2 regions of the Jeotgalibacillus marinus genome follow, and region 1 is predicted to be linked to the other one. Evidence: riboswitches for the same ligand, from Rfam matches in the RefSeq annotation. Region 1 holds a riboswitch; the other holds the start of a gene.
The links. A riboswitch is a leader RNA that binds a small molecule or an ion and turns the genes downstream of it on or off. The one in region 1 is predicted to bind S-adenosylmethionine.
Positions count from the first base shown of each region.

Region 2: another riboswitch for S-adenosylmethionine. It lies ahead of AB1471_RS10455 (bifunctional homocysteine S-methyltransferase/methylenetetrahydrofolate reductase); the one in region 1 lies ahead of AB1471_RS03055 (methionine ABC transporter ATP-binding protein).

Region 1 covers NZ_JBFMIA010000002.1:251-15,908, reverse strand. The annotation lists gene yidC (membrane protein insertase YidC) at 20-754, shown strand; gene AB1471_RS03090 (SDR family NAD(P)-dependent oxidoreductase) at 885-1,640, shown strand; gene AB1471_RS03085 (MFS transporter) at 1,712-2,851, opposite strand; gene AB1471_RS03080 (M15 family metallopeptidase) at 3,184-4,023, shown strand; gene AB1471_RS03075 (NAD-dependent epimerase/dehydratase family protein) at 4,161-5,144, shown strand; gene cls (cardiolipin synthase) at 5,415-6,863, opposite strand; gene AB1471_RS03065 (MetQ/NlpA family ABC transporter substrate-binding protein) at 7,097-7,912, opposite strand; gene AB1471_RS03060 (methionine ABC transporter permease) at 7,931-8,581, opposite strand; gene AB1471_RS03055 (methionine ABC transporter ATP-binding protein) at 8,571-9,599, opposite strand; SAM riboswitch class I at 9,740-9,846, opposite strand; gene AB1471_RS03050 (metal-sensitive transcriptional regulator) at 10,035-10,382, shown strand; gene copZ (copper chaperone CopZ) at 10,395-10,604, shown strand; gene AB1471_RS03040 (heavy metal translocating P-type ATPase) at 10,687-13,095, shown strand; gene helD (RNA polymerase recycling motor HelD) at 13,308-15,605, opposite strand.
Region 2 covers NZ_JBFMIA010000008.1:78,034-93,691, forward strand. The annotation lists gene AB1471_RS10425 (ABC transporter ATP-binding protein) at 1-1,355, shown strand, start outside; gene AB1471_RS10430 (ABC transporter ATP-binding protein) at 1,336-3,177, shown strand; gene AB1471_RS10435 (cation diffusion facilitator family transporter) at 3,713-4,663, opposite strand; gene AB1471_RS10440 (DEAD/DEAH box helicase) at 4,942-6,069, shown strand; gene AB1471_RS10445 (hypothetical protein) at 6,105-6,662, opposite strand; gene AB1471_RS10450 (potassium channel family protein) at 7,837-8,493, shown strand; SAM riboswitch class I at 8,922-9,055, shown strand; gene AB1471_RS10455 (bifunctional homocysteine S-methyltransferase/methylenetetrahydrofolate reductase) at 9,274-11,136, shown strand; gene metH (methionine synthase) at 11,114-14,560, shown strand; gene AB1471_RS10465 (FUSC family protein) at 14,834-15,658, opposite strand, start outside.

The DNA of each region.
Region 1 (15,658 bases):
GAAATTATCAGTATTATTAATGGGGACGCTAGTAACACTCTTTTTAACAGGATGTGTAAGTGTTGAAAACGTAAAAGGGATATTCGTACGTCCTTTTGAAATAGGGATTTTTGAAATAGGAACATTTTTTAATGATGATTTTGGTTTGTCGATTATCATCATCACATTGATCATCCGACTGATCCTCATGCCGTTCATGCTCAAAACGTACAAAACCCAGCAAGTGATGAGAGAAAAAATGGAGATCTTAAAACCTGAAATGGATGATGTTCAAAAACGGTTGAAAATGGCTGAATCAAAAGAAGATCAAATGAAAATCCAACAAGAAATGATGGGGCTTTATCGTAAACATGGCGTAAACCCACTCAATATAGGGTGTTTGCCACTCCTCATTCAAATGCCAATTTTGATGGGGTTATATTTTGCGATTAGAAGCTCAGAGGAGATTGCAACACACTCGTTTTTGTGGTTTAGCTTGGGAAGTCCAGATATGGCGATGACGCTGATCGCGGGTGCCATTTATTTTGTTCAGGGGTTTGTAACATTAAAAAATATGCCTGAAGCACAGCGCAAACAAATGAAAATTATGACGTTTATATCACCAGTGATGATCATGTTTATTTCATTTTCGGCCCCAGCAGCTTTACCGCTTTACTGGACTGTTGGAGGAGTGTTTCTCATAATTCAAACGTTGATCGGTCAAAAGCTTTATCGTAAACGTCCTGAAAAAACCGAGGAATCCGTCCAGGCTTGAACGGCAATTAATATGATTTGAAATTAATAATAAAAAGGTAAGCTGCGATCTTCGTAGCTTACCTTTTTATTGTAGAACCTCACCTCAAGAAAAGTGTATACTAAACAAAAGAAATTAAGGAGGACTTTACATGATTTGTGCTATTGTAACAGGTGCTTCTAAAGGATTAGGGGCTGCAATCGGGGATCAACTTCTAGAAAATAATATTCACCTTATAGATGTGTCGCGATCAGGAAACGATGATTTGAGAAAAAAAGCTGAGGAACACAACCTCAATTATCATCATGAAAAATTGGATGTTAGCTCAACAAAGGAGTCAGTGAATTTCTTGCAGAGTTGGTTTGATGAGCAAACAAACAGACCACCAGAAAAGCTTTATCTTATACATAATGCCGGGACAGTTGAACCCATCGAAACGGTTGGTCAGTTAGATGCTGATTCAGTTGAACGTAGCGTCCATATCAATTACATTACGCCTGTTTTATTAACGAATATAGCTTTCGAACGTACAACAGAACTTGGGATCTCATTGACAGTCGTTAACGTTACTTCGGGTGCAGCTGACAAACCAAATCATGGTTGGAGTGTATACGGAAGTACCAAAGCTGCGCTAAATTTATTTACAGAGACAGCAGCACTAGAACAGAGTAAAGCAGATTCAGAGCATATGATCATCTCATTTAGCCCAAGTATTATGGACACTGATATGCAAAGTGTGATTCGCTCATCCTCCTCATCCGCTTTTACGCAAGTTGAACGATTTAAAGAATTTAAAGAAAAAGGGCAACTACGACAACCGCATGAGGTAGGAAAAGCTCTTGTACAATTATTGATGAGCGAAAAACTTGAAAACGGAAAGCTATATCACATCAACGATCTTCTATAGAAATAGCGAAAAACCTTCAACCATTAGTGAAAAGAAGTAATGGTTGAAGGTTTTTTGGTCGTACGAAGGAATTAAGCTAGTTTACGCATATGCATCCACAAGCCCAAGAAGATCGTAGGAATCACAGCAACTCCCATGCCAATAAATGCATAACCAGAAGACACTTCATATAAATAGCCTCCTACTTGCGTTAATACTGCAGCACTAAATCCCATTCCAAGAGACGCGTAGACGCCTTGTGCGGTTGGAATTAATGGTCGATCAACGGCACGATACAAGTAGCGGATGAATGCATAATGGGCGAGGCCGAATGTTACTGAGTGTAAGGTCTGCGTTAAAATAAAGATCCAAAGTGAAGGGAAAAGACCCACTAAGACCCATCTAATAACTGAACCTATGCCAACAATGATAAACATGGATGACACCGGTGTGTGTTTTAATAGTCGATCTGCAAAGGCAAAAAATAGTATTTCAGAAAGCACCGCGATATTTAAAATAAAGCCAATGTAAAGACTAGAAACCTGTAAGTCTTGTAAATAAATGAATCCATAGTTGTAATAGGCCGCATGTGAACCTTGAATTAAGATACAAATACTCATGACAACAATAAAACCTGGTGTAACAAACAGAGCACGGAAGCTGCCTCTTTGTGGACTTACTCGTTCATGTAAAGCTTCTGGAGCAGATCTAAAAGAGGCTGTAATCATCATGACGCACCCTAGTACCATGACTACCATAATCGAAGATTCGGACCATATGGCCGTTGTGATCCCGATCACAATTAGTCCCACTGTATACCCGAGAGAACCCCAAGAACGACTTCGACCGTAATTGATGTTGTTCGTTCTCATAAGCAGGGATGCATTGCTTTCCATCATTGGTAGCATGTTTGGATAAAACAAACTAAATAATATCATCACAACCATCAGACCGAAAAATGATTGAACGGGGATAAATAAAAGTAACAAAGCTGTTGAAATAAGAGGTAAGATTTTCATAAGTTGAGCAAGACTAAATCGTTTACTTAACTCAGGAAAAAAGAACAAGGTTGAAAAAGAGCGTGCGAACAGTCCGGCTGCAATAATCGAGCTTGCAGATGCAACACTAAGATCCTTTTCAAAGACGAGCCACCCTGTCCAGTAAGGTAAAAATACGCCCCACGTAAAGAAGAACGTAAAGAAATTAGTAGATAACCACGCTTGTTGCTTCAATTTAAATCACTCCATCTATCCATTCAAATAATTGTCGAACCCTAGTATAGCAGAAAGAAGGACGACAACAAAATGTATCCTGCCTTTTGATATTTCACCACAAATACCAAAAATTGCATTAAAAAATAATCTTCAGATAGAAAGAAAGGAAAAAGGCGTTTTTTTACAGATATAGTGGGGTTTAGAACAAAGCTCATAAACTGATTGAGTGACCTACTATTGTAGGGTTTTCTGTATTATTTGTGTTTTCGCTGTGTTACTGTAATATCTTTTGGTAGAATGGTGTAGTGATTGAAGGATTTAAATTGTTGCCAGAGAGGATAAAGTTCATCATGAGAAAAGAGAGATTATTTATAAATAAAAAAAAGAGAACGAAATGGTGGATTTCTTTAGCTGTGATCTTCACGATTTTAGTAGGGGCATCACTTGGTACATTGAGTATGTATAATTGGTCCGTTAACCAAGCAATACAAGGATTATTTTACAATACAAAACAACCTGTAAATGTTGCCGATGACACAGGGGAAGAAAATCCTTCAGATAATAATGAAGAAGATCCAACATCTGAAACGCCAGATCCTTCTGAAGATGAACTAGATGATGTAACACCACCGACATATGGGGAAAACGAAAAAACACCAGAAACGATAGAGGAGCCAACCTTTGTGGAGGACGTACTTATTTCGAATAAGCAAAACCCTATTCCAGCTACTTATGATCCTGGTGAGAGCGAAGAAGCAAGAGAAGCATTTTTAGCAATGAAAGCAGCAGGAGCTGCGGAAGGTTTTGATTTAGTCGCATTTAGTACGTATCGATCGTATGATACTCAAGTTCGCTTATATAGTGAGTATGTGGAAGACTATGGTCAAGATGAAGCTGATCGTTTTAGTGCGCGACCGGGCTATTCAGAGCACCAAACTGGCTTAAGTTTTGATATAGGTGAGGTTGGACAAGAGATACATTGGGCGGAAGATAGCTTTCAAGATACAGCTGCAGCGCACTGGCTTAATGAAAACGCTCATAATTTTGGTTTTATCTTGCGCTATCCAGAAGACAAGGAACACATCACTGGGTATAAATATGAAGCATGGCACTTTCGTTATTTAGGGGAAGATCTTGCTACAGAAGTTTATAATAGTGAATTAACGTTAGAAGAATATTTGAATATATAAGATTAGAAAACCTGCCTGGGATGATGTTCTTGGTGGGTTTTTTCAGATAGTCTTCTCTAATATGATCTTAATTCTTTTAATTCTGAATATTGAAAGTTATAATGGGTTTAATATCTTCACAATAAAGGAGGCGTTAGATGAGGTTGTTAATTCTGGGTGGAACACAATTTTGTGGTCGGCATATGGTAGAGAGTGCACGAAAATCAGGTCATGAGGTAACATTGTTTAATCGAGGGAAATCGAATCAAGACTTATTTCCTGATGTTGAAAAACGTGTTGGTGATCGAAATGGAGATTTAACGTCCCTAGAGGAAGGGGCGTGGGATGCGGTTATCGATGTGTCAGGTTATGTGCCGAGTCAAGTGAAGGCAACGACTAATCTCTTAAAGGATCGAGTGAAGCATTATACGTTTATTTCAACTATATCTGTCTATGAAGATTTTACAAAAGGTCCTGTGATTGAAGGCGAGACAAAACTCGGTGAACTAACAGAGGATACAGAAGAAGTGACAGGGGGAACATACGGGCCACTAAAACAACTTAGTGAAGAAATCGTAAAAGAGACATTTGGTGAGCGTTCGTTATGTATTCGCCCAGGTCTGATCGTAGGGCCAGATGACACAACTGATAGATTTACGTACTGGGTCAATCGAGTAGGAGAAGGCGGTTCCGTACTTGTACCAGGTGAACCGTCAAGAGAAATTCAATGGATCGACGTACGGGATTTAACAGAATGGATCATTCGGATGGTAGAAAAAGAAGCGACTGGAACGTACAACGCAGCTGGATTAACGTACTACCCATCAATGGAAGAATACGTAACGACTGTTAAAAAAGTAACGAATTCGGATGCGGTGTTTCAATGGGTATCTGACGATGTGTTGACTAGACAGGGAGCTTTCGCATTTGTGGAAGTGCCGTTTTGGATTCCACGTAGCGAGACGTATCCAGATGGATTTATTTTAGCGGATGCCACGAAAGCTATTGAACAAGGGTTAACGTTTAGATCTGCAGAAGAAACGATTAGAGATACGTTTATATGGCAAGCTGCAAGAAAAGGTCACCAATGGAAAGCAGGTCTAACGAGTGAAAAAGAAAAATCCATATTAAGTTCAATATAACGGAATAAATTGTTTTTTGTGAAAATATAATAAATAGGCCTACTAATATGTGGGAGGTGGAAGATGTGGATCGTATTACAAGGAATGGTTATATTGTCGCTGCCATCCATACGGCATTTTTCCTGAATCTAGCGTTTGATTTTATCATATTTTCTTGAATAACAGTATAACAAAAGGAGCTTCCCTAGCTGTTGTAGGGTAGCTCCTTTGTTTTTGTTTGACTTACTTCATCGTCTAGCTCCATGATAGGAGCTGGTTGAGCTTTGGATCTTATAAAATCGGTGATAGTAATCTTGATATCGATTCTTTAAAACGAATGTAATGAGAACGTTGCTGATAAAGCTCTGGAGTTAATTCGGTAGATAACTCCATATCTTCAATGAAAATTTGGCAAAGGGTTGTCACCGTTTCTTGATGATACACAAAGGCATTTACTTCAAAATTCAATCGGAAACTACGTAAATCAATATTTGCTGTCCCAACAGAAGCGGCTGAATCATCGGTTACTAAAGTTTTTGCATGGATAAATCCATTTTCGTAAATGTAAATTTTTGCACCGGCTTTAATGAGTTCGCCAACATAAGAATAGGTGGCCCAGTACACAAACATGTGATCCGGTTTATTTGGAATCATAATGCGTACATCAACACCTGACAATGCTGCGATTCTTAAAGCGTCAAGCAAGCTTGCATCAGGTATAAAGTAGGGTGTTTGTATGTAAATATATTTTTTGGCATTCGTCACCAGTTTGATGTAGCCATTTTTAATTTGCTCCCACTCAGAATCTGGTCCACTCGAAACAATTTGCATCGCAACGTCTCCTTTAAGAGGAATCGAAGGAAAGTAATCATCTGCATATTCAATATCATATCGATACGAGGCTTGATTCCAATCAAGAATGAAACGAGTTTGGATTGGGTGAACGGCACTTCCTTCAACACGTAAATGCGTATCACGCCAGTACCCGAAACGTTTATTTAGACCTAAGTATTCATCACCAACATTAAATCCACCGATATATCCGACTCTGCCATCTATAATGATGACTTTACGGTGATTTCTAAAATTTAGACGTGGGTTAATGAGAGGTACGTGTGAAGGAAAAAAAGCTTCCACTTCGCCACCAGCTGCACGGAGTTCTCTAAAGTAACGTTTTGTCATCCCACGCGAACCCATGTCGTCATAAAGCACACGCACTTGAACACCTTGCTGCGCTTTTTTTATCAACAAAGCAAGTAGTCGTTTTCCTAAGTCATCACGTCGCAAAATATACGTCTGAAGATGAATATGGTCTCTTGCAGCTTCAATGTCTTTGAACATAGCCATAAATTTCTTTTGACCATCAATAAAAATATCCACAGCATTGTCTTGAGTTAAAACGGAGTCATCATTTTTAAGTTGCATATAAATAAGATCTTGCATGGCTTCTGTTTCTTTTGATTTGAATTCGAACGTTTTGTCCTGGATGGCATTACTTTGATAACGGATCAGCTGCTCAATCCCTACTTTGCTTCGTTCATCCCAATCAAATAAACGCTTTTTATTCAAGCGTCTTCCAAGAAGTAGATACAAAGCAAATCCTAACACAGGAATAAAAAAGAGGACCATCAACCATGCCCATGTAGCGCTTGCATCTTTTCGCTCGAGGAAAATAAGAATGCCAGCAAAGATGAAGTTTAAAAAAAAGATCAATCCAACAAGAATTGAGATCCAATCCATAATAATCCCTGCCAATCTGTAAGTGGTTTAGAGTAGGTTTAATAAGTTCTTTCTATTATATATGAAAACTAGGGAAAATACGCTTAATTAGTAAATGCTTCAAATTTTTGGTCGTGAATGATAATGAAAAAACCTTCATTCCATAATAATGATGTGGAATGAAGATTTAAATAAAATATTCTTTTTGAATAGGGGAGTGGTTAACGATGTGCGTGAATTCTTGGTTCTCCCTTTTAGTATTGTGTCAATTCCTCAACTGAAACAAATGTAGGAATCATTCCACCTTTATATTCGTCTTCAATAAACTGTGCAACATCGTCCTCTTGATATAGTTCTGCAATCCTTTGAAGGTCTTCACGTTCTACATCTTCTGTACGACTTGCAATAATATTGAGGTAAGGAGTTGCCGTTTCGCTTTCACGGAATATAGAATCATTTGTAGGACTGAACCCAGCGTCCACCGCGACGCCATTATTGATAATGGATGCATCTACGTCTGGTAGAGAGCGGGGGGTTTGACCTGCAACGACAGGTAGAATCTCGATGTTTTTAGGATTTTCAATAATGTGTTGATCCGTACCTGTTAATCCTGCGTCATCACTTAATGTGATAAGCCCTGCTTCTTCAAGCAAAAGTAGGGCGCGTCCTAAGTTCGTTGCTTCGTTTGGAGCGGCAATTGTTGCGCCATCTGGTAGTTCGTCAATAGATTCGACCTTTTCTGAGTACAGGGCCATAGGTGCGATAACTGTTGCCGCGATTGGAGATAATTCTAATCCTCTTTCTTCAATAAATGAATCAAAATAAGAGATGGTTTGAAAAGCATTTAAATCTAATTCACCCTCATCAAGAGCAATATTTGGTTGTACATAGTCTGAAAATGTTACGATTTCAATTTCAATATCTTCTTCTGCTGCTTTTTCCGCAACAAACTCCCAAATGCGTGTATCCGAACCACTGACGCCTATTTTAATTGGTCCGCTTTCATCGTCTCCGCACGCTGATAACTCGATTGATAAGAGTGAAATAAGAGTCAGTATTGTTTTTTTCATGTCAAATTCCTCCTGTAATTAGCTTCTTCGAATTTTTTTAGATAGTAAATTACCTGTTGATTGTAATCCTTGAACCATGATGATTAAGATCCCAACTGTGATATACATGGTTGTTGTATCAAAACGTTGATATCCATATGTGATAGCTAAATCACCGAGCCCTCCGCCCCCAACAGCACCAGCCATTGCAGAGGCACCAATCAATCCAACCGTTGCGATGGTCAACGCTAAAACAAGAGAGCTTAATGCTTCAGGAACTAAAAATCGAAAAATAATTTGACCTGGTGTAGCGCCCATCGCTTCAGCTGCCTCGACCACTCCTTTATCAACTTCTAACAGAGAGTTCTCGATAAGTCTTGCAATGTAAGGACCAGCATAGAAGACGAGAGGGACAATCGCTGCTGCAGTTCCAATAGATGTTCCAACAATAAAGCGAGTCACTGGAATGATGGCGACCATTAAGATAATGAATGGAACGGAACGAAAAACATTTATAATGCCATTTAGAACATTGAAAAAAGGTGCGTTTTCGAGTAAATGTCCTTTTCGTGTAACAACAAGCAAGATACCTAGCGGAAAACCGATGAGGGTAGAAAATAATAGTGAGAATCCGACCATCGAAATCGTTTCCCACAATGCTTCAGTGATCTGGTCAGTACTAACTAGCATGGTTGATCACATCCTTTACCGCTATGTTTTGCTGTTGAATCGACAACAACGCTTGTTGAATTTGCGCACGATCACCAATAAATTCAACGATCAAGTTACCATACGGAATTCCTTGTAGTTCTGTAATATTGCCGTACAACACATTTAAATCAAGATCAAATTCACGAGAAATTCTTGATAAAAGCGGTTGACCAGTAGAGGATCCTGTATATTGAATACGATAAATTTGGTGATGCTCTTTCTCTTTAATTTCGTTAAGTATACTTTCAGGAAGTTGGTCGTTCATGATTGATTTGACAAATTTCTTTGATGTCGCATGCTGTGGGTTCGTAAATACATCAAACACGCTTCCTTGTTCTTGCACCACACCATTTTCAAGCACGGCAACCTTATCGCAAATCTCTCTTATCACGGTCATTTCATGCGTGATAATTAAAATCGTAATGTTGTATTCCTGGTTAATCCGCCGCAGCAGTTCCAATATCGATTGCGTCGTTTCAGGATCAAGCGCTGACGTTGCTTCATCACAGAGCAGAACGGAGGGGTTGGTTGCCAATGCACGAGCAATGCCAACGCGCTGCTTCTGCCCCCCAGAAAGCTGGTCGGGGTATTGTTCAGCCTTATCCTCCAACCCTACAAATGCAAGAAGGTCTGTAACTCTTTTAGTCACAACACTTCTTTTTAAATTTGAAAGAAGAAGAGGCATAGCGACATTATGGAACACCGTTTTTGAATTTAAGAGATTGAAATGTTGAAAAATCATTCCGATATCTTTTCTCGTTTCTCTAATTTGTTTTTTGGATAGCGTCGTAAGATCTTTTTGATGAATAAGAATTCTTCCTTCGGTGGGACGCTCTAATAGGTTAACGCAACGAATGAGTGAACTTTTCCCCGCTCCGCTGAATCCAATGACACCGAAAATTTCACCTGTCTCAACTGTTAAATCAATGCCGCTCAACGCATGAACAGCGTCTTCACCACTGCCATACGTTTTTGTAACTGATTCAAATTGAATCACTTTTATACCCCCTCAGAAAATATAACTAAACAAATAGTATTAGTTGGTTTAATTATGAGAAGAGGACTCTTTAGTGAAAATATGATACAAAAAAGCCTCTTCTCGCAAAAACAAGAAGAGGCTACTCGCGTAAACACCTCTTCTCATCTCTCAGACGAATGTCTGCTGGAGTTGGCACGGTGCTTGCAATCGCAAGTCCGCTGCCGAGGTATCGTAGGGCCAGTCCCTCCACCTCTCTGGATAAGAAGATATTGTTCTATTCAAATGTTGTTCCTAACTTTACTACGCGTTTTTTAACTTGTCAAACAATTTTTAAAATATTATTCATCTTGGGGAAGAGTGCTTTATCATGACAAAGCGAAACAAAGGGCTTTACATACCTAGAGGGGGTATGTTATTCTTATTGCAGGAAAGAAGTTACTAGGAGTGATAGGCATGGCGGATCTTGAGGGAAAGGAAAACATGCTGAAGGTGGATGGTGGTCATTGTGCAACAAATCATGAGCGCAAGAGTCATCATTCAGATGCAATGAAGAAAAACTTAACAACGCGATTAAATCGTATAGAAGGGCAAATTCGTGGGATCAAAAAGTTGATTGACAAAGATACCTACTGCGATGATGTCATTACTCAAATTGCTGCATCTCAATCAGCGCTCAACAGCGTTTCAAATCTTTTGCTAGAGGGTCATATGAAGAGTTGTATCGTAGACCGCATCCAAGAGGGTGACCTTGAGGTGGTTGACGAATTACTTTCAACGATGAAACGATTGACGAAAAAATAGGGGGAATGAATCATGGTAGAATCGGTAACGCTAAATGTAGAAGGTATGTCATGCCAACATTGTGTAAACGCAGTTGATACCAATGTACGCGATCTTGCTGGAGTAAACGAAGTACGCGTTCATCTTGAACAAGGTACAGTTGACGTTGATTTCCAACCAGCGTCCGTTACAGTAAGTGAAATTCGCGAAATAATTGAAGAGCAAGGTTACACAATCAAGTAATAAATAGTAAAAGTGTGCAGCGAAGGCAGCGCACTTTTTTTACCAAAGAAATATACCCTTATGGGGTATGGGGGTGGCTAATATGACACAATTGAAAAGAGAAATACAAATCTCTGGCATGACATGTACGGCTTGTTCCACACGTATAGAAAAAAGTCTTCAAAAGCTTGAAGGCGTTGATCATGCTTCGATTAACCCTGCACTTGAACAAGCAAGTATATCTTATGATTCTACAGCATTGACGCTAAAAGAAATTGAACAAAAAGTTGAAGACCTAGGGTACGGTGTTGTGACATCTAAGGCTGAATTCGATATTATAGGTATGACCTGTGCCACGTGTGCCACGCGTGTTGAAAAAGGACTTAACCGTTTGGAAGGCGTGAAAACGGCGAATGTAAATTTAGCTTTAGAGCAAGCAACCGTAGAATTTAACGAAAGTAGTTTGGCGGTTGAAGATATAATCGCACAAGTTCAAAAACTTGGTTATGATGCAAAGCGAAAAGATGATCAACAAGAGCAAGTAGACCATCGTCAAGTTGAAATCCAAAAGCAGCAACGCAAGTTTATCTTTTCATTGATTTTCGCACTGCCGTTGCTTTGGACGATGTTTGGTCATTTCAGTTTTACTTCGTGGCTATATGTTCCGGATATCTTGATGAATCCATGGTTTCAAATGGCACTCGCCACACCCGTTCAATTTGTCGTTGGGAAGTCGTTTTATGTCGGTGGTTATAAAGCCCTTCGACATGGTAGTGCGAACATGGACGTACTTGTTGCACTAGGTACATCTGCTGCATATTTTTACAGTGTGTATTTAGCTTTCCAATCAATCGGAATGCAAGGTCACCAAATGGGTTACTATTTTGAAACGAGTGCGGTACTTATAACGCTTATCGTTTTAGGAAAACTGTTTGAAGTAAAAGCAAAAGGCAGATCATCTGAAGCAATCAAAAAACTAATGGGTCTTCAAGCCAAAACGGCCTTCATCATCCGTGATGATAAAGAGCAAGAGGTTCCTTTAGAGGACGTGCGTGTTGGAGACATCATGATCGTGAAACCAGGTGAAAAAATCCCTGCAGATGGAACGATTTTAGAAGGAAGTTCAGCCATTGATGAATCGATGATTACTGGTGAAAGTGTCCCTGTGGATAAAAAACAAGGAGACGCTGTCATTGGATCGACAATGAACAAGCAAGGATTTTTGAAAATAACCGCTACAAAAGTTGGTAAGGAGACGGCGCTCTCACAAATTATCAAAGTTGTAGAACAAGCTCAAGGTTCTAAAGCGCCAATTCAGCGTCAAGCAGATAAAATCTCTGGTGTTTTCGTCCCGATTGTTGTGGGCATTGCGTTGCTTACGTTTATTGTTTGGCTTACGGTTGTCTCACCAGGTGAAATCGCACCTGCACTAGAAGCAACGATTGCCGTTCTTGTTATTGCTTGTCCTTGTGCGCTCGGTCTTGCAACACCAACATCAATCATGGCCGGATCTGGTCGTGCAGCTGAATTCGGCATTTTATTTAAAGGTGGAGAACACCTAGAAATGACACACACAATTGATACGATCGTCCTTGATAAAACAGGGACCGTAACGAAAGGTGAACCAGTATTAACAGATGTGTTAGCGGTGGGAGAATGGTCTGAAGAAGACCTACTCTATCTTGTTGGTTCAGCCGAGAAAGGCTCAGAACATCCTTTAGCTGAAGCGATTGTTAAAGGAATTCAGGCTAAAGATCTTAAAGTTGGATCTCCATCTTTCTTTGAATCAGTCACAGGGTTTGGCATACGCGCTACTGTGAATGAAAAAGATGTGTTAATTGGCACGCGTAACTTGTTGAAGCAATCAGGTATTGACAGCAATGATGTGGAAGATGCGATGATGACTTTTGAGCAGGCTGGGAAAACAGCGATGCTCGTAGCAATTGATGGTGAGTTAGCCGGAATGGTAGCTGTTGCAGATACCATTAAAGAAACGTCAAAAGAAGCGATCACTCAACTGCGTTCAATGGGGTTAGATGTGATTATGATAACTGGTGATAACAAACGAACTGCGATGGAAATTGCAAAAGAAGCAGGAATTACAAAAACCATTGCTGAAGTTTTGCCAGAAGGAAAAGCAGATGAAATTAGCAAGCTTCAAGCAACAGGTAAAATAGTTGCGATGGTTGGCGATGGAATTAATGATGCGCCAGCACTAGCAGTGGCAGACATTGGAATGGCCATTGGGACAGGCACTGACGTTGCAATGGAAGCTGCAGATATTACACTCATTCGTGGTGACTTAAAAAGTATTGCGGATGCAATTACGATGAGTCGCAAAACGATGAAAAATATTAAACAAAACTTGTTCTGGGCATTTGGGTACAATACGCTAGGAATTCCCATTGCAGCTGTAGGTCTGCTCGCACCGTGGTTAGCTGGAGCGGCCATGGCATTTAGCTCCGTCTCCGTTGTATTAAACGCACTGCGTTTGCAGCGAGTAAAGTTGTAAACGAACAATGTAGAACTCCCCTGATTGGTATGCCAGTTCTCGCAATGTGGAGAAAACAAAAAACAGTTCAGCACACAAAAACGCTTGGGAAGTAACTTAACCAAGCGTTTTTGTTCATCATAGTTAATTGTTTTTGATAACTAACTCCTGCAACTACTTAAATCACATTTACCATTGGGGAATTATGAATAGTTCTTAACATAACGAATCCCCTAAGTCAGTCCATCCACTTTATCAGCATCCACATACTGCAACAGTAATTCTTCTGGTTTTTTGCTATATAAAAAGAGTCGGTGCATGGCGCGTGTCATGGCGACATAAAGTAATTTAATATCAAGCTCATTCTCTTCATATTTCACTTCCAGAGAAGGAATGAAAACGGCGTCAAACTCCAGACCTTTGGCTAAGTGGGAAGGGAGGAGGGTGATGTGATCTTTTTTCAAATCTTCATGTTCAGTGATTAGTTGAACTTTTACTAAGCTAGACTCCATTCGTTTAAAAATAGCTGTGCATTCAGCCGGTGTTTTTCCAATGATGGCGATCGTGTGATAACCGTCTTTTTTTACCGAAAGGATATCTTTTTCGATTTGGACGGCCATTTCATCATGATTTATCAGGTGATATGTAGGCATTTCGCCACGCCTGACAACAGGTTCAACAAGAGGAAGCGGTTCGGTCATACGTTGCATCACATCATTAGCAACATTCATAATTTCAATCGTTGTTCTGTAACTTTTTTGCAGTGTGAAATAATGTGCTTCACTAAAAATGTCTTTCTCAATCACTTTCCAGTCGCGCATTCCCCTGTAGGAATGAATTCCTTGAGCCAAGTCACCAACGACAGTGAACAAGCTTGTATCTAAAATTCTCCGAAGAGCCGCTAACTGAAAATAGCTATAGTCTTGCGCTTCATCAATAAATACGCTTTTGACTTTTGCTTCATCAGCTAGTCCATGTAAACGACCGTGTAAATAATAAAGAGGTGCTAAGTCTTCTAATTCGTATGTTCTTTTCGAAAAAATTTGCTGGCTATGCGAACAGATCAATTGGACCTGTTTTGTCGTCAGTTCCTCTGCAACAGATTTGAGTAAATCAGGCGATGACAATAATTCTTTGTACAAATCGATTGGTGACTTTTTATCAAATGATTTCATGTATAGGCGTACTGTAGAGCGTGCTTCTTTTTGAATGGAATCTAGGCGCGCCGCTTTCGTATCCATGATAAAAGTGACTTTTTTCCGTCGCTTGTTATCGTTTCGAATACCATACAATGCTTTTTCTAATGCGTCTTCATAGACGTCTTCAATTTTCTTGAGGACTTGTTTTTTCTTTGTTCGCATATGATTCTGGATGACGCCTTTGATTTTATCGAATCGTTTATATACAGGCATGTAGGTGTAGTCGTGCAAAAAAAGTGTTCGTAACCGATTTCCTCTGAGAATTCTAAATTTCTCGAGCATGACATCTTCACTTGGTGCCATTGCTTCTTCGATTTGATCAATGTAACGATCGACAATTTTCATAAAGGTTAGCGAACCTTTAAACTCAGACAGCCACTTGATTTGTTCATTATTTTTCCCGCGTTCAATTAAAGCTAGTAACTTTATGGTAGGGTCTATCAAGCGAATATTTTGACCAATCGCCATTTTCATATAGTCAATCAATGTTGTTTGTTTAATTTTATCTACACCAAGCTCCGGAAGAACTTCTGAAATGTATTCGATAAATAGTTGATTTGGTGCTAGGATCATAAGGTTTGATGGGTGGAAGGTTTCACTATTTACATATAAGAAATATGAAATTCGGTGAAGTGCGATTGTTGTTTTTCCGCTACCTGCAGCTCCTTGAACAATGATTGGACGATTTAGAGGTGCGCGAATAATATCGTTTTGTTCTTTTTGAATGGTTGATACGATTTCATTTAAACGATTGTCTGCTTTTTGTGCGAGTGATTGTTGTAGTAGTTCATCGGTGGTTGTGAGATCGACGTCTTGGATATTTAGTAATTGACCATCTTCAATTTGGTATTGGCGTTTAAGGGATAAATAGCCTTCCGTGGTGTAACCATTCACTTCATATTCCACATCACCGAGTCGACCGTCATAGTAGACATTGGCAACAGGCGAGCGCCAGTCAACGATGATTTGGGATTGTGTCTCTGGATTATGAAGTGAAGCCTTGCCTATGTAAAGCGACTCTTTTTCTTCTGTTTCCTTTTGGTAATCAATGCGAGCAAAGTATGGTTTGTCATAGACACTTTCAAGTCGTTTGATTTGATCAGCACTCATTTGAAGCAAGCTCGCACCAGTTAATAAATTCATGTAGCTTAAACTACTGTCGAGCGAATCGAGTGTCTCGTATGCTTGGCGTAAACTTTCGCGTGCGTTACCTTCACTCTGTTTTGAAGTTGTTAAGGCTTGATCAATATACAATCTCGTAAAAGTTAATCGATCTTTTTCATCTTTGTAGTCGGGGTGGTTAAGGGAAGGGGGAACAATTTTTTTGGTCATCTTACTGTCACCTCATTCGCATAGTTTCAATCGCAGCCGCGAAAAAAGAGCGT
Region 2 (15,658 bases), on a different contig from region 1:
TGGGCTTGAGAATTATGATGCGAGCACCGTTGCTCGTTATTGGTAGTATGATCATGGCGTTCTTAATCAATCCAAGATTGGCACTTGTTTTAGTGATCACTGTTCCACTCTTAATCCTATTCTTAGTTGGTATCATGAGTAAAGCTGGAAAGTTATTTAAAAAGGTCCAGCAACAAGTTGACCACGTGAATAATGTTATGCAAGAAAATCTTGTGGGCATTCGTTTGATTAAAGTGTTTCTCCGTGCACAACACGAAATGATACGGTTTAAACGATCAAGTGATGCACTAATGGACAAAACGGTGTCAGCTTTACGGTTGATCGAAGTCACAATGCCGGCTATTTTATTGCTGATGAACGTGAGTATTTTAGTGATTTTATGGTATGGAAGTGTGGGGGTTACGTCAAACCAAGCCAGTGTCGGGGACGTTGTTGCTGTCGTAAACTATGCGATGAGAATGACTGGAGCACTATCAATCGTAACGATGATCATAATGGTGCTCTCACGCGCTAAAGCCTCTGGTGATCGTATTAGCGAGGTACTTGAAACTGACATTGATCTAATTGATAAAGAATTAAGTGAAAATCGTGTAATAAAAAATGGCAACATTTCGTTTCAAAATGTTTCATTTGCTTACCCCGAATCGCACATTAATGTGATCAAGAACCTTTCCTTTACGATTAAATCTGGCGAAAGAGTCTCTATTATAGGGGCTACAGGATCAGGGAAATCAACGCTTTTTGGATTGATCCCGAGGCTTTATGATGTTGATGATGGGGAAATTAGAATTGATGACCGGGATATTACAGCATTTAAACTCGAACATTTACGTCAGCAAATTGGTTGTGTTCCTCAAGAAGTAATGTTGTTTACAGGAAGTGTCCGTGAAAATATTGCGTGGGGAGATGAGCATGCAACGTTCGAAGATATTCAGGAAGCTGCAAAGAGGGCCCAAATTCATGACACGATTATGACTTTACCTAAACAATACGACACCTTAATTGGGCAAAAAGGTGTTAATCTTTCTGGTGGTCAAAAGCAACGTATTTCGATTGCCCGAGCGTTAGTGCGAAAACCGACCATTTTACTATTGGATGACAGTACAAGTGCGCTCGATATGAAAACAGAAGCGAAGTTGCTTGAAGCGCTGTCTGAATTGTCATGTACGACGGTCATGATTACACAAAAAATAAGTACGACAATGGCCTCTGATCATATTTTGTTGCTTGATGATGGAATACTTTTGGCAGAAGGATCTCATCGTGAACTTCTCGAAACATCAGATCTCTACTGCAAAGTTGTTGAGTCTCAAGTGGGGAAGGAGACGTTCACTCTTGTTCAACGAGGTTACTAAACCATTTCGTTACAAAAAAAGATCACTAGAAGAAATAGATCAAGCAAATAGCAAGGCAAAAAGTAAGAAAAAAGCACAAAATTTTGGTGGTACGCTAAAGAAAATTTGGCACTATCTTGCAATGAACAAAGTAAAGCTATCTCTCGTAATAGTGATGGTCGTGATTAGCTCATCAATGGCACTACTTGGTCCTTTTTTAGTCGGTATGGGGATTGATGATTTTATAGTTAAGCAAGATACGGATGGCTTGATTCGCTTGTTATGGATATTAGCCATCATTTATGTGATTCACTCTTTAGCAACTTGGTTCCAAGCGTTATGGATGATCCGCATTGCTCAGAACACGGTGTTTACTATGAGAACACAGCTGTTCAATCATCTTCATAAGCTGCCAATTCCGTTTTTTGATAAACGACAACATGGTGAATTGATGAGTCGTGTGACGAATGATATGGAAAATGTGAGTTCAACGTTAAATAGTTCGGTGATTCAAATTGTATCAAGTATATTAACGTTGGTTGGGACAGTTAGCGTCATGCTCTACTTGAGTCCGTTGTTAACACTCATTACAATGCTTGTTATTCCAGCTATGTATATTGGTTTGAAATGGATTACGAAACGAACAGGTCGTTTATTTAAAGAGCAACAAAGAAATCTAGGCGAATTAAATGGGTACATTCAAGAAACCCTTTCAGGCCAACGAATTATTAAAACATTTTCACAAGAAAAGAAGGTTATTTATCAATTTGAAGAAAGAAATGAGCGTTTAAGGCTTGCTGGTTTTTGGGCTCAAACGTTTTCAGGTTTTATTCCTAAAGTGATGAATTTTTTAAATAACTTAAGTTTCGCAGCGATCGCACTTGTTGGTGGAGTGCTTGCGTTAAACGGAGTCGTATCAATCGGTGTGATCGTTATTTTTGTGGAATATTCAAGGCAGTTTACACGGCCTCTTAATGATTTAGCCAATCAATTTAACTCATTGTTATCCGCGGTAGCGGGAGCTGAACGTGTATTTGATATTATGAGCGAAGAAGAAGAGCGTAAAGATGAGCAAGATGCAGTAGATGTGGATGAGCTTCACGGTCGTGTTGACTTTTCGCATGTTTCATTTGGTTATGAAAAAGATGAAGACACGATTACCGATGTTAGTTTTTCCGTTGAAAAGGGTGAGACAGTGGCTTTTGTTGGGCCAACAGGAGCCGGTAAAACCACGATGATTAATTTGCTGTCACGTTTTTATGATGCTAATGAGGGTGTCATTTCAATGGATGGAAGAGATATTCAGACGATCACACGCTCAAGCTTACGGAGTCATATGGCGTTTGTGCTGCAGGATTCGTTTTTATTTGAAGGAACGATCCGTGAAAATATTCGCTATGGGCGTTTGAATGCAACAGATGAAGAAGTGGAGAAAGCAGCCCAACTCGCTAATGCAGCTTCCTTTATTAGAAAAATGCCAAAACAGTTTGATACCTATTTACAAGTTGATGGCCAAGGTATTAGCCAAGGACAGCGTCAGCTCATAGCAATCGCACGCGCCATGTTAGCTGATCCGAAAATCCTTGTACTCGATGAAGCAACGAGTAGTATAGACACCATCACAGAAATTAACATTCAAGAAGCATTGTCTAGACTGATGGAAGGACGCACTAGCTTTGTGATTGCGCATAGACTGAACACAGTCCAAAATGCGGACCAAATCCTCGTTCTCAACAACGGTGAACTTATTGAACGAGGTACCCATCAAAAACTACTTCAACAAAACGGCTTCTACGCCGATTTACATGCCAGTCAGCTGAAAGAGAAAATGATAAGCGATTAATTGCGTATGGCGGTCTCATTCACGTTGATGGTCATTCAGATGAGGTTGCTAAATGGTGCGATTGAGGTTACGGTATATTGGCATATAGGTTTGAGAAATTATGTATTTAGGATTAAGAAAGGATGAGGATAGAGGTGGCCTGGAATAGAATTTTATTTAAAGATAGAAAATTTTTGACAAGATTAATTAGTACTTTCATATGTAATATAATAGCTATAATATTAGCAGCGCAGAATGTAGAAATTTGGTTCTATTTTTTTATCATTTCTATCCTCTTATTAGGTATGAGTGCAAATAGAGCTGACCAGTTATGGCAGAGAGGTAATAGTTGAGAGAAGTGTCCACGGTAATGTCTGACTGGAGCGATAGCAGAAGGAATTTAAGGAGTGGATACGTGCGCATGATTTGCACCCTCTTTGTTTTTTACAATGAATGTTTTGCGATTCAGCGCAAAAAAACCTAGCTCATTGAAATTTGGGTCAGGTTTTTTTTGTGTTGGTTAGATCGATAGGCGAATGGGCTGGTAGGGCTTTTGTTACGTCCATTCCCTTATTTGGTTGTCTTCATCAAATTCAATGACGACGCTTGTCACGCCTTTTTGGGTATAGATGAGGTGTTCTAACCGGTCTTTAATGTCGTCTGCTTCTGCAATTGTCAATGTTGGGTCCACTTCGATTTCCACTTCTACGTGAAGGTGTTCGCCTTCTTTAATGACATCAAGCCGTTGAATGTCTTTAATCGATGAATCTGCAAGGACGATATCAGCAATATTCCCACGCATAATATCATCTGTTTCCCCGATTGCTCCTCGTGCATTTTCAAGGAAAACTCGGCCAACAACATAAAACATCATTAAACCAATGATAATCGATGCGAGTCCTTCTACTTGGCCGAGACCTGAATAATGAGAAATGATGACGGCGATCATCGCGAGTAACCCACCGCTTGTTGCCACTAAATCTTCCATAAAAACAAGCTTCGTTGCTGGCTTTGCACGATTTAAATGAGCAAAACTTTTTGTTAAGGGATTTACTCCAGAAGCGCTAATACCTACTTCATGAAGGATCTCTTTACCTGCTTTAAACAGAACAAATAATTCCAGAATAACAGCAATGCCAAGAACCCCTAAACTAATTAAAAAACCAGTGCTTTCCACCGGGTGTCTAAGGTGATTAATCCCTTCCTTGATTGTTTCATATGATAAAATTCCCACGATGATAACGGCACCAAGACAAACAAGGTTAACAAGACGACCAAATCCCTTAGGAAAACGTTCTGTTGGCGCTTTTTTAGATAGAGCTGAACCGATAAAAACGAAAAATTGATTCGCCGCATCTCCAAATGAGTGCATCATTTCAGCAAACATTGCTACATTCCCTGTTAAAAAGAATGCGCCCAGTTTTAAAAAAGCGATAAACGTATTAACAAAAGCGGCTAATAAAGAGGGTTTATTTCCTTCTTTTAGCAAACCAAATAATTCACCCATGACCCAACCTCCTTTTAATCTTTACCAATACTTGTATCATATTCCTACTATCCCCTCTTGAATAGAAACCACGAGCATTAAAAGCCTCACTATAATAAGTTTTCGCTCAAACATCTTAAAACATCCACTAAAACCCTGCAATGTAGTCATGGTGTGGTTTAAAGAAAATTTAGTGCGATAAAGGAGATAAGCGACTTTATTGTGCTAAAGTGATTTCCACATTCGACAAAACGGTGGTATAATGGAGAGATGAATTGATAGATCGGAGTGTGGATTTAATGTTCGTTCGTACGAAGGGAAGTTGGGAAGAGGCTGGTTTTGGTAACCGGACTGCTGTGCAGGATCAGGTGATTCCGCAGATGCTTGAAGGGCGTGATGTGATTGTTGAGTCGCCTACTGGAACGGGGAAGACGCTTGCATATGCCATTCCGGTGATTGAAAAGATGGATGTTAAAAAAAAGCTTCCACAGGCACTTGTTTTAGCGCCATCCAAAGAGTTGTCGATGCAAATTCTTGATGTTATTCAATCATGGGGCACGCCGAGTGGAGTGCGTGCAACTTCGATTATTGGCGGAGCTAACCCTAAAAGGCAGCTGGAGAAATTAAAGAAACAACCTCATGTTGTTGTGGGAACACCGGGGCGAATTTTGGAACTGATTAAACAAAAAAAGCTTAAAACGCATGAAATGAAGACAATTATTTTAGACGAGGCAGATCAACTTTTGTTGCCTGAACACAAGGGTTCTATCAGTGATATTATTAAAAGTACCTTGGCTGATCAGCGTCAGCTTGCCATGTTCTCAGCAACCCTTCCAAAAGAAACTGAAGTGCAAGGGCGAGAGATGATGAAAAACCCTGAACTTGTACGCATAGATCGTACTGAGTTTGTTGCTGAGGGTAATGTAAAGCATCAATACATGGTTTGTGAAGCAAGAGAGAAAATTGACTTGATTCGAAAAGTTGTTAGAATGTCGTCAATGAAAAGCGAAAAATCATTAGCATTTATGCGCGAAGTACGTGACGTTCTGATAGCAACAGAGAAGCTTAATTTTAAAAATATGGAGATCGCACCACTTCATAGTGATCTTAACAAAGAAGAAAGAGCAGCTTCAATGAGGAAGTTTCGTAAAGGGGAACTACCATTGATGCTTTCAACAGACGTTGCAACACGTGGCTTAGATATTAAGGATGTTACGTATGTTATTCATATGGACGTTGCGGAGGATTTGGATCAATATATCCACCGTTCGGGTCGTACGGGGCGTGCCGGAAAGAGTGGGACAGTTCTTTCTTTGGTTACACCTTATGAAGAAAAACAAGTAAAGCGATTTGCGAAACAGCTTGGGATTGAGCTTGAACCTGTGACGATTTATCGCGGTGAATGGCAACTAGATAAGAAGGAATAAAAAAGCATGATGTTCGCAGAGAAGGGGGGAATCCTTTATTCTGCGAGCATTATGCATTTTTTCTGTCGATAATTTCGAAGCAATCCTTCATATACGATGTGTTTGTTAGGAATAGCCAAAAAATCGTGCGGTGCGGTTAATCCAGGCTTTCGTGCGTTGGTCGGGTCTTCTACATTTTTTAAAACAGTCGCCACGAATTGAGAACAGAAAAAAGCGTTGCTTCGATTTATTTCTCGATTTATTAAAAATCCAACCAAGCCAATTAAGTTGTATTTATATAGATTCTTATTTGATATAAAATGATCGACTGCTTGACGAATGGATCGCCACTCTTTTTTCGTCACGCTTAGCTTCATCAGTAAACAAGAGGTATTACTTTTTAGTTTATAAATGCCGTTTTGAATATTTTCTTGAACGAAACCTGAAAATAGCGGACACACCATACTTTTTCGTCCAAAAGAATATAGTTCATTTAGTTCTGAATCAAAAGCAATCGAAACATGATTGTATTCAGCCTGCGTGAAATATTTAATGCAGCGTGTGAAAAGGGTTTTAGTATTGGTTAAAAGCAAATAAATGGACCGTGTTTTCATCGCTTACCTCCTGATCCTTTTAAAGGTCTACTTCTAATCCTATACGCACGAATCAAGGCGAAGTTTCATTTTTTGGATTTTTTGTCATATATAGAATGATGATTTCTGAAAAAAATGGATGTTGATTGGGTTTGTTATTGAAGGACCTTTATGCAACAAGGCGAAGGTAGAGTAGTATCAAACTGGTTGCTGTGGTGACAGTTCTTGTTCTTAGTTATACTTATTTCTATGCATTCACAAATATAATTATCTGTTTTTTATTTACTACACTAAAAATTATTGGAGCAGTTATTCCATTAGGTTCAATCTTATTAGTATCTAAAAATGCAATTGAGTTTTCCTTACCTGATAGAAACGCAGAAAAGACTTTACATTATTTTTTTCCATTCCCCTTTACTCTTAGGCTTAAGGGGAGTATTATAGCTTTCATAGTGAGATTCAAAGTCGCTAAATTTCGTTTTTTCGAAAGCGAGATCCACTTTACATCATTCTCCTTTTTAAGATATTTCAGAATTTTCTTAAAGTTTCGTGTGGATATGAATGAAGAAAAGGGGAAACTAATATTTGAAAAGTGGTTTCAGATTTTTGTACTGATTGGATTTGTATTAATTTTTTAAAATCAATTTAAAATATATTTCTCTCTTATAACTTCAATGATTTTACTTGTCGTAATTCTTACAGCGTCAGAAACCATAACTTTCGTACATTTTTTAAAATTTTTTTGTGTGTTTAAAAATATTCTTTTCATGGGGTTTATCTTTTTAGTTTACTGGTGAATACAATGGCTAATAAAAAGAAGAGAAAATCATCTACGAGTCCGGAAGAAGAGTCATATTAAAATGTTATATAGGAATTATATTTCGTTATAGTTTGTTCATGACATCAACTCAGGAAAATTCGAGAAGAATTTTTCTAGTCGGTAAGTAGTTTTTTTGTTATTTAGGAAATAATATTTTAAATAAATGCTGATAACTAAATATGTGAAAATTCATCATTGTGCTCTAGCGGTCAGTTTCTCGAGTCGGTCACACAATCAAGTAAACAAAATTCGTCTACTTGTGTTGTGCGTCTTATGCTTGCCTGAATAAGCCGTTTGCGCTTTTGTTTTCTACTCATACATTAGTTAAGAATAGTAGTGCTTTAGAACGCGTGTTATAGAAAAGGATGGATCAACGTGAAAAAACAAGTTGCTGTATTAGGATTAGGAAGCTTTGGTGGTCATTTAGTTGAAGAATTTCATCATATTGGAGCGGAAGTGTTTGCGATGGACCGTGACCCAGAGCTAGTGGATCGGTTCAGCGACATTGCTACTCATGTTATCCGTGGAGACGCACAAGATGAGCAACTCCTGATACAAGAGGGGATACGAAATTTTGATTTAGTCGTTGTGTCTTTTGGAGAAAACATTGAGGCAAGTATTTTAACAACGCTTATTCTTACAGACCTAGACGTAAAAGAAATTTGGGTGAAAGCATCAAGCCTTTATCATCAAAAGGTGCTCGAGAAAATTGGTGCAACGCGAGTAATCCGACCAGAAAAAGATATGGCTAAAAGAATTGCACACCGTATAACCTCTGAACATTTAATTGATTATGTTGAGCTTACAGATGAACATTCGATGGTTGAAATAAAAGCTACACCAAAAATAATTGGCAAGACGCTTGCAACCTTAAATGTAAGAAAGCGATTTGGTTGTAATATTGTTGGCATATACCGATCGCACGACATGATCGTTTCGCCGACTGGTGAAGACAAGATTTTAAAAGATGATATGTTGATTGTTATCGGCGAAAATCGTAAACTGCATCGATTTGAAAAGCAAGGGGTGTAATGATGTGTGAAAAAAGTTGGAGCATTCAGGTCACCCCAATCTTAATCGTGGTTTTATTGTGGGGACTTGCTATTAAATCACACGACCTGTCCATAGTAAAAAATACTATTCCCAAAAGGTACTTGCAGGGTGAAAGAAAAAACGTTCTCGCGTGTTGAGAACGTTTTTTTTTGAAAAGGTAGTTCAATTATCATGAACAGCTGATAAAGTGGATGCAAGCTTCGATAAACAGGTCATGAGCTTAGATAAACAGCTAACAAACTTCGAAAACACACCTCAAGTGATTACTAGTGGATGTATTCGATGATAATGAAGTGGAATAGTGGCTGTCAGGAATTACAGAGTAGGCGTAGAATTTTTTTATTTTTGAGTATTGACGCTATTGTGTATTTTTAGTAGAGTAATCTTAATTGAATAAATAGTTTGTATTCTTATCGAGAGAGGTGGAGGGACAAGGCCCTGCGAAACCTCAGCAACCTTCAATCTTTTTTTAAAAGTATTTGAAAAGGTGCTAACTCCATCTTGCCTGTAAACATTTGTTTGCGTGCAAGGAAGATAAGGAGAGTTGTCAGCTTATACGTACAGGTCTTCTTAATGATAAATAAGAAGGCCTTTTTGCATACAGATTTAAAAAAGACTTGTCGGTTTAAATGTAAGTAATCCTTTTTCATATGAAGGGAAGAACCCGCTAAAGTTCCAGAAATAGTTTTAAGCAAATAGCTACAAAACGAGCTGGCTCCACATTGGAGTGCAATACAAAAATAAGAGAGGGGAATAGACATGAACTTTTTGGATGCGCTTCAGGAAAAAATCTTAATTGCAGATGGAGCGATGGGAACGCTGCTCTATTCATACGGCACGGATCAATGTTTTGAAGAGTTAAACATTTCTCAAGCAGAACATATCCAACGCATTCACACAGCTTATATCAATGCAGGAGCAGATGTAATTCAAACGAATACATATGGTGGCAACTATCACAAGCTGGAACGATACGGTCTACAGGATCAGGTGAAAGAAATCAATAGTGCCGCTGTTAGAAATGCGAAAGCCGCTGCTACTGAAGGTACGCATATTCTTGGTACGATTGGCGGTATACGCGGTATTCGCCCACAATTCATTGAATTAGATGAAATTAAACGTACGTTTCGAGAACAGCTCTATTGTTTGCTTTTAGAGGGCGTGGATGGGTTGTTATTTGAAACCTATTATGATTTAGCAGAGCTGTCTACACTTGTACAAATTGCTCGCAAGGAAACGGATCTTCCAATCGTTGCACAAGTGTCTCTTCAAGAAGTTGGAGTGCTTCAAGACGGTACACCGATTACGGAGGCTTTGAAAAGATTAGAAAATGTTGGTGCCGATGTTGTTGGAATCAATTGTCGCCAAGGTCCATTTCATATGCTTAGAACGTTAGAAAGGGTGCCACTGCCCAAACACGCTTTTTTATCTTCGTATCCTAATGCAAGTCTTCCGTCCTATTCTGATGGAGCGCTTCAATATAACAACAATGCAGATTATTTTGGAGAGTGCGCAAAGTCTTTTCAAGCACAAGGCATTCGTTTGCTTGGAGGTTGTTGTGGCACGACGCCCGATCATATTCGCGCATTTTCTCAAGCGTTAGAAGGAGCTGTTCCGATAGAAGAAAAGCAGATCATCGTTCCTAAACCAAAAATTGAAGTACGATCGCAGTCACGTGTGATTCCTGAGCCTTTGCAATCCATTGTTTTATCTCGACCATCTGTTGTAGTTGAGTTAGATCCCCCAAAAAAACTGAACACAGATGCTTTTATGAGAGGGGCAAAAGCACTGAAGGACGCGGGGGCTGATGCGATTACACTAGCGGACAATTCTCTCGCTAGTCCACGTGTATCAAATGAGTCTCTTGGTCACCTGATCAAGCAAGAAGTTGGCGCAAGGCCACTTGTTCATATTACGTGTAGAGACCGTAATTTAATTGGTCTCCAGTCTCATTTAATGGGGCTCCATACGCTTGGGTTGCACGATATTTTAGCGGTAACAGGTGATCCGACAAAGGTTGGGGATTTCCCTGGAGCAACATCTGTGTACGATGTGTCTTCATTTGAATTGATTGAAATGATCCAACAGTTAAATCGAGGCATTTCAATGTCTGGTAAAGATTTAGGAGAATCAACTTCCTTTTCAATCGGCGCTGCATTTAATCCTCACGTACGAAGTGTCGAACGTGCTGTGGTGCGTATGGAGAAAAAGATTGCAGCTGGAGCAGATTATTTTATGAGTCAGCCTGTCTTTTCACAAGAAAAGCTATTGGATGTGTATGACCATACAAAACACATTGAAAAACCAATGTACATTGGACTTATGCCACTCACGAGTAGTCGAAATGCAGAGTTTTTACATCATGAAGTTCCAGGGATTAAGCTATCAGATGAGGTTCGTGAACGTATGTTAAAAGTATCTGATGATAAAGAAAAATCAGCTCAAGAAGGCATCTTGATCACAAAAGCATTGATTGATGCAGCGCTCGAGTTGTTTAACGGCATTTACTTAATTACACCATTTATGCGCTATGAGACCACGGTTGAATTAACAAGATACGCAAATGAACAAGCTGCCAAAAGAGCTGGAGGGATTTCGAATGTGTCCAACGTTATTCATTAAACAACTAGAGAAAAAAATCCTCATTATGGATGGAGCAATGGGCACGATGCTTCAAGAAGCTCAGCTGAGTACTGATGATTTTGGTGGAGAAGAACTAGAAGGCTGTAATGAAAATTTGAACCGAACGGCACCTAATTTAATTGAACAAATCCACGATGTTTATTTTGCGGCAGGAGCAGACATTGTTTGTACAAATACTTTCGGAAGCATGAGTGTGGTGCTTGAAGAGTACGATATTGGGCAAGACGCGTATGAATTAAGCAAACTTGGTGCTGAAATTGCCAAACGCTCCGCAGTTAAATGGTCAACAGCTGTTCAACCAAGATTTGTCGCTGGGTCTATGGGTCCAACGACGAAAACACTTAGCGTTACAGGGGGAACAACCTTTGAGGCGCTAACATCTTCTTACGCTGAACAAGCGAGAGGGTTGATTGACGGTGGAGCAGACTTGTTACTTGTTGAGACAAGTCAGGACCTTTTAAACGTTAAATGTGCTTTTTTAGGTATTCAAGAAGCATATGAACGAACAGGTAAAGAGCTTCACATCATGATTTCAGGAACGATTGAACCAATGGGTACGACACTTGCTGGACAAACAATCGAAGCATTTTATATAAGTGTTGAGCACATGAACCCAGTTTCCGTCGGACTGAACTGTGCAACGGGTCCTGAATTTATGCAAGATCATATACGATCACTTTCCGATTTAAGCAACTCGTACGTTAGCTGTTATCCGAATGCGGGATTGCCTGATGAAGAGGGACAATATCATGAAACAGCCGACTCATTATCCAAGAAGCTTGTAGGCTTTGCAGAAAAAGGCTGGCTAAATATTGTTGGCGGGTGTTGTGGTACGACGCCAGCTCATATCAAATCATTAGCCGAATCAATGAAGAAATTTAAACCTAGACAGATCGTGAAAAAGCAAGTACACACCGTGTCAGGAATTGAACCCCTTGTGTATGACGATCCATCCATGCGTCCCCTTATGATTGGCGAGCGCACAAATGTGATTGGCTCGCGTAAATTTAAACGATTAATCGCTGAAGGAAAGATAGAAGAAGCGTCTGAAATTGCTCGTGCACAAGTAAAAGGGGGCGCACATGTCATCGATATTTGTTTAGCCGATCCTGACCGTGAAGAACTAGATGATATGGAACAATTTATTCAGGAAGTCGTGAAAAAAGTGAAAGTTCCACTCGTGATTGATTCAACGGATGAAGCGGTTATTGAAAAAGCGCTTAAATATTCACAAGGGAAAGCGATTATTAACTCGATCAATTTAGAAGATGGTCTTGAGCGATTTGATGCCGTTATTCCTTTAGTTAAAAAGTTTGGTGCAGCGGTTGTTGTGGGAACAATAGACGAAATTGGAATGGGTGTATCTGTAGAACGCAAGCTTGAAATTGCCAAACTCTCGTATCAAATTTTAGTAGAAGATTATGGTGTGAATCCTTCAGATATTATTTTTGATCCACTTGTATTTCCAGTTGGAACAGGAGATGAGCAGTACATCGGTTCAGCGAAAGCAACGGTTGAAGGGATCAAAGCGATTAAAGAAGCACTGCCATTGGTGCAAACGACATTAGGCATTAGCAACGTGTCATTTGGTTTACCGCCAGTTGGTCGAGAAGTATTAAACGCTGTATTCCTTTACCACTGCACACGAGCAGGGCTTGATTACGCAATAGTTAATACTGAAAAACTAGAACGTTTCGCATCTATTTCAACAGAAGAAGTGAAGATGGCAGAAACACTGTTGTTTGATACAACAGACGAATCACTCGCACTCTTTACCGAATTTTATCGTGGAAAGAAAAAAGAAATGAAATCTACTATGCCTGATATGACACTAGAGGAACGCCTAGCTTATTACGTCGTTGAAGGGACAAAAGAGGGGTTGCTACCTGATTTAGAAAAAGCATTAGCAGCATACGAAGCACCTCTAAGCATTATTAATGGACCGCTTATGATGGGAATGAAAGAAGTGGGGCGTCTTTTTAATGCCAATCAGTTAATCGTTGCTGAAGTGCTTCAAAGTGCAGAGGTCATGAAAGCCTCAGTAGCTTTTCTTGAACCTCATATGGATGCATCCGATATGTCTTCATCTAAAGGAAAAGTCCTCCTTGCAACAGTAAAAGGGGATGTGCATGATATCGGAAAAAACCTGGTCGACATCATATTAAGCAATAATGGCTATGATGTTGTGGACCTTGGTATCAAAGTCACGCCTACTGTATTAATAGAAGGAATTAAGCGAGAGAAACCGGATCTTGTGGGTTTATCTGGATTACTCGTAAAGTCTGCTCAGCAAATGGTGATTACGGCAAGTGATATGCAAGAAGAGGGTTTGGAGATTCCGATTTTAGTTGGTGGGGCAGCACTCTCACGTAAATTTGTGGATACAAAAATTTCGCAAAACTATGAGGGGCTCGTGCTTTACGCGAAAGATGCGATGAACGGACTCACGCTTGCAAACCAATTGCAGGACGAGCTGGAGCGAGTGCAGCTAGTTAAAGAACGACAAGCGAAACGTGATGCCATTGCTAGTGCTGTTCCTTATGAAAAAAAAGAGAAATCGGTTATTGCAGTTAAAACGCGTCCAGCCGTTTCAACAGATGTACCTGTGTTCACTCCTTCAGACTTAAAACGAAGAGTGCTGAATTCATACTCCGTTGCTCACGTAGAGGCCTATATTAATATGCAAATGCTGATTGGGCATCATTTAGGTGTAAAAGGAAAAGTGTCACGCTTGCTGGCAGAAAAAGATGAGAAGACGATGAAAATTAAAGCTGTAGTGGATAACTTGATCTCTGAAGTAAAAGCAGAATCACTTATTCAACCTTCTGCTGTGTATCAATTCTTTCCTGCACAATCGAACGGGGATGATGTGATTATTTATGATCCGACCGATCATCGTCGCGAGATTGAACGCTTTACGTTTCCACGTCAACCTAGAGAACCGTTCCTATGTTTGGCGGATTATTTAAAATCAGTCGATAGCGGTGAACTTGATTATGTTGGCTTTTTCACTGTTACTGCTGGTCGTGGTATACGTGAAAAAGCGCAAATTTATAAAGATGCAGGACGCTTTTTGGAAAGCCATGCATTGCAGTCACTTGCTCTTGAAACAGCAGAAGGCTTTGCAGAGCTCGTTCACCAGCAAATGCGTGATCGCTGGGGCTTCCCGGATGCTGTGGACTTCACCATGCAAGAGCGTTTCAGTGCTAAGTATCAAGGCCAACGTTTTTCATTTGGCTATCCAGCTTGTCCTAATTTAGAGGATCAAGAAAAGCTGTTTAAATTGATTCAGCCCCAGGAAATCGGGGTTGAACTGACAGATGGGTATATGATGGAGCCGGAAGCCTCGGTTTCCGCGATTGTTTTTGCTCATCCGGAGGCTAGGTATTTTAATGTTTTGTAGGATTGAACGCGAAGGTAGAGGCAATCAAGCACGATAATTCTAATCAATCATGCGATGTGTATTTACAGAATCAGGGACATAACTACAGATTATGGTGGGGGCATCAGCGGTTATGTGCAGTTTTCCGAAGCTTAGAACTCGTTTATCGAAGTTAAGGTTTCCGTTATCGAAGCATACTCTCACGTTATCCACGTTTAGTGACTATTTACCTATAGTAATTTGAACAAAAAGCCGTTTCCCCAGCAAAGTCCTCAGGGAAGCGGCTTTTTTATACTATAAATCAGACGGCGTAGCACTTGGCACGCGGATGAAATCTTTTCGTTTACGGAGTAGGGCATGTATAGTCAGTAATTCAAAATAAATATAACTTTTTACAGGAAGCTCTTCTTCATCTGTTTGGTCCTTCAATGCACTTCGCATCGTTTGAAGGGGGGCGCGATCGACTGGTTCCATATGTTGTGTGCTGTGAACACGTTCGATTAACTGAGACATAAGCAGCCTAACATCTGCTATTTCTTTTTCAGTCCATTGAGGACGCTCCTCCAATGGCAGGCTTATTAAATTGGTTAAATGATAGGTTAACTGTTTTAACAAATAGATCTTTTTTTGATGCAAGTGAACCGTGCGCATCTCATCTCGTTTGTATTTATGGTATTGCCATTCTTCAAGTTGAAACCGGCAAAGAGTTTCTGTGCGCTCAAGCTTGTAGCGCAAGTGCTCTGCAGTCGTTTCTAATTCACGTGAACGGATTTTCCCAGTAAATAACTCTTCTAACCGTTGCTCAAAAATTCTTGCAAACTCGTGCTGAGATTGATCCAACTGATGCTTGATTTGTTGCTCGTATTTTGGTGGTAATAAAACAAAATTTACAATAGTAGAAGTAAATAGACCAATTCCCGTGGTTCCTAACCGTGTTAAAAAGGTTAGGAAAAAGTGATCTTCAGTACCAGGAATCATCGCAACGGCTGTTAATGTAGCCACAAGCATCCCTGCATCAAGACGTAGTTTATGACACAACCAAATGGTTACGACTGATGCGATCGCATAGGTTAAAGCAATTTCACCTAGCCAAAAAGTTGTAAGCATTGCAATGGCTCC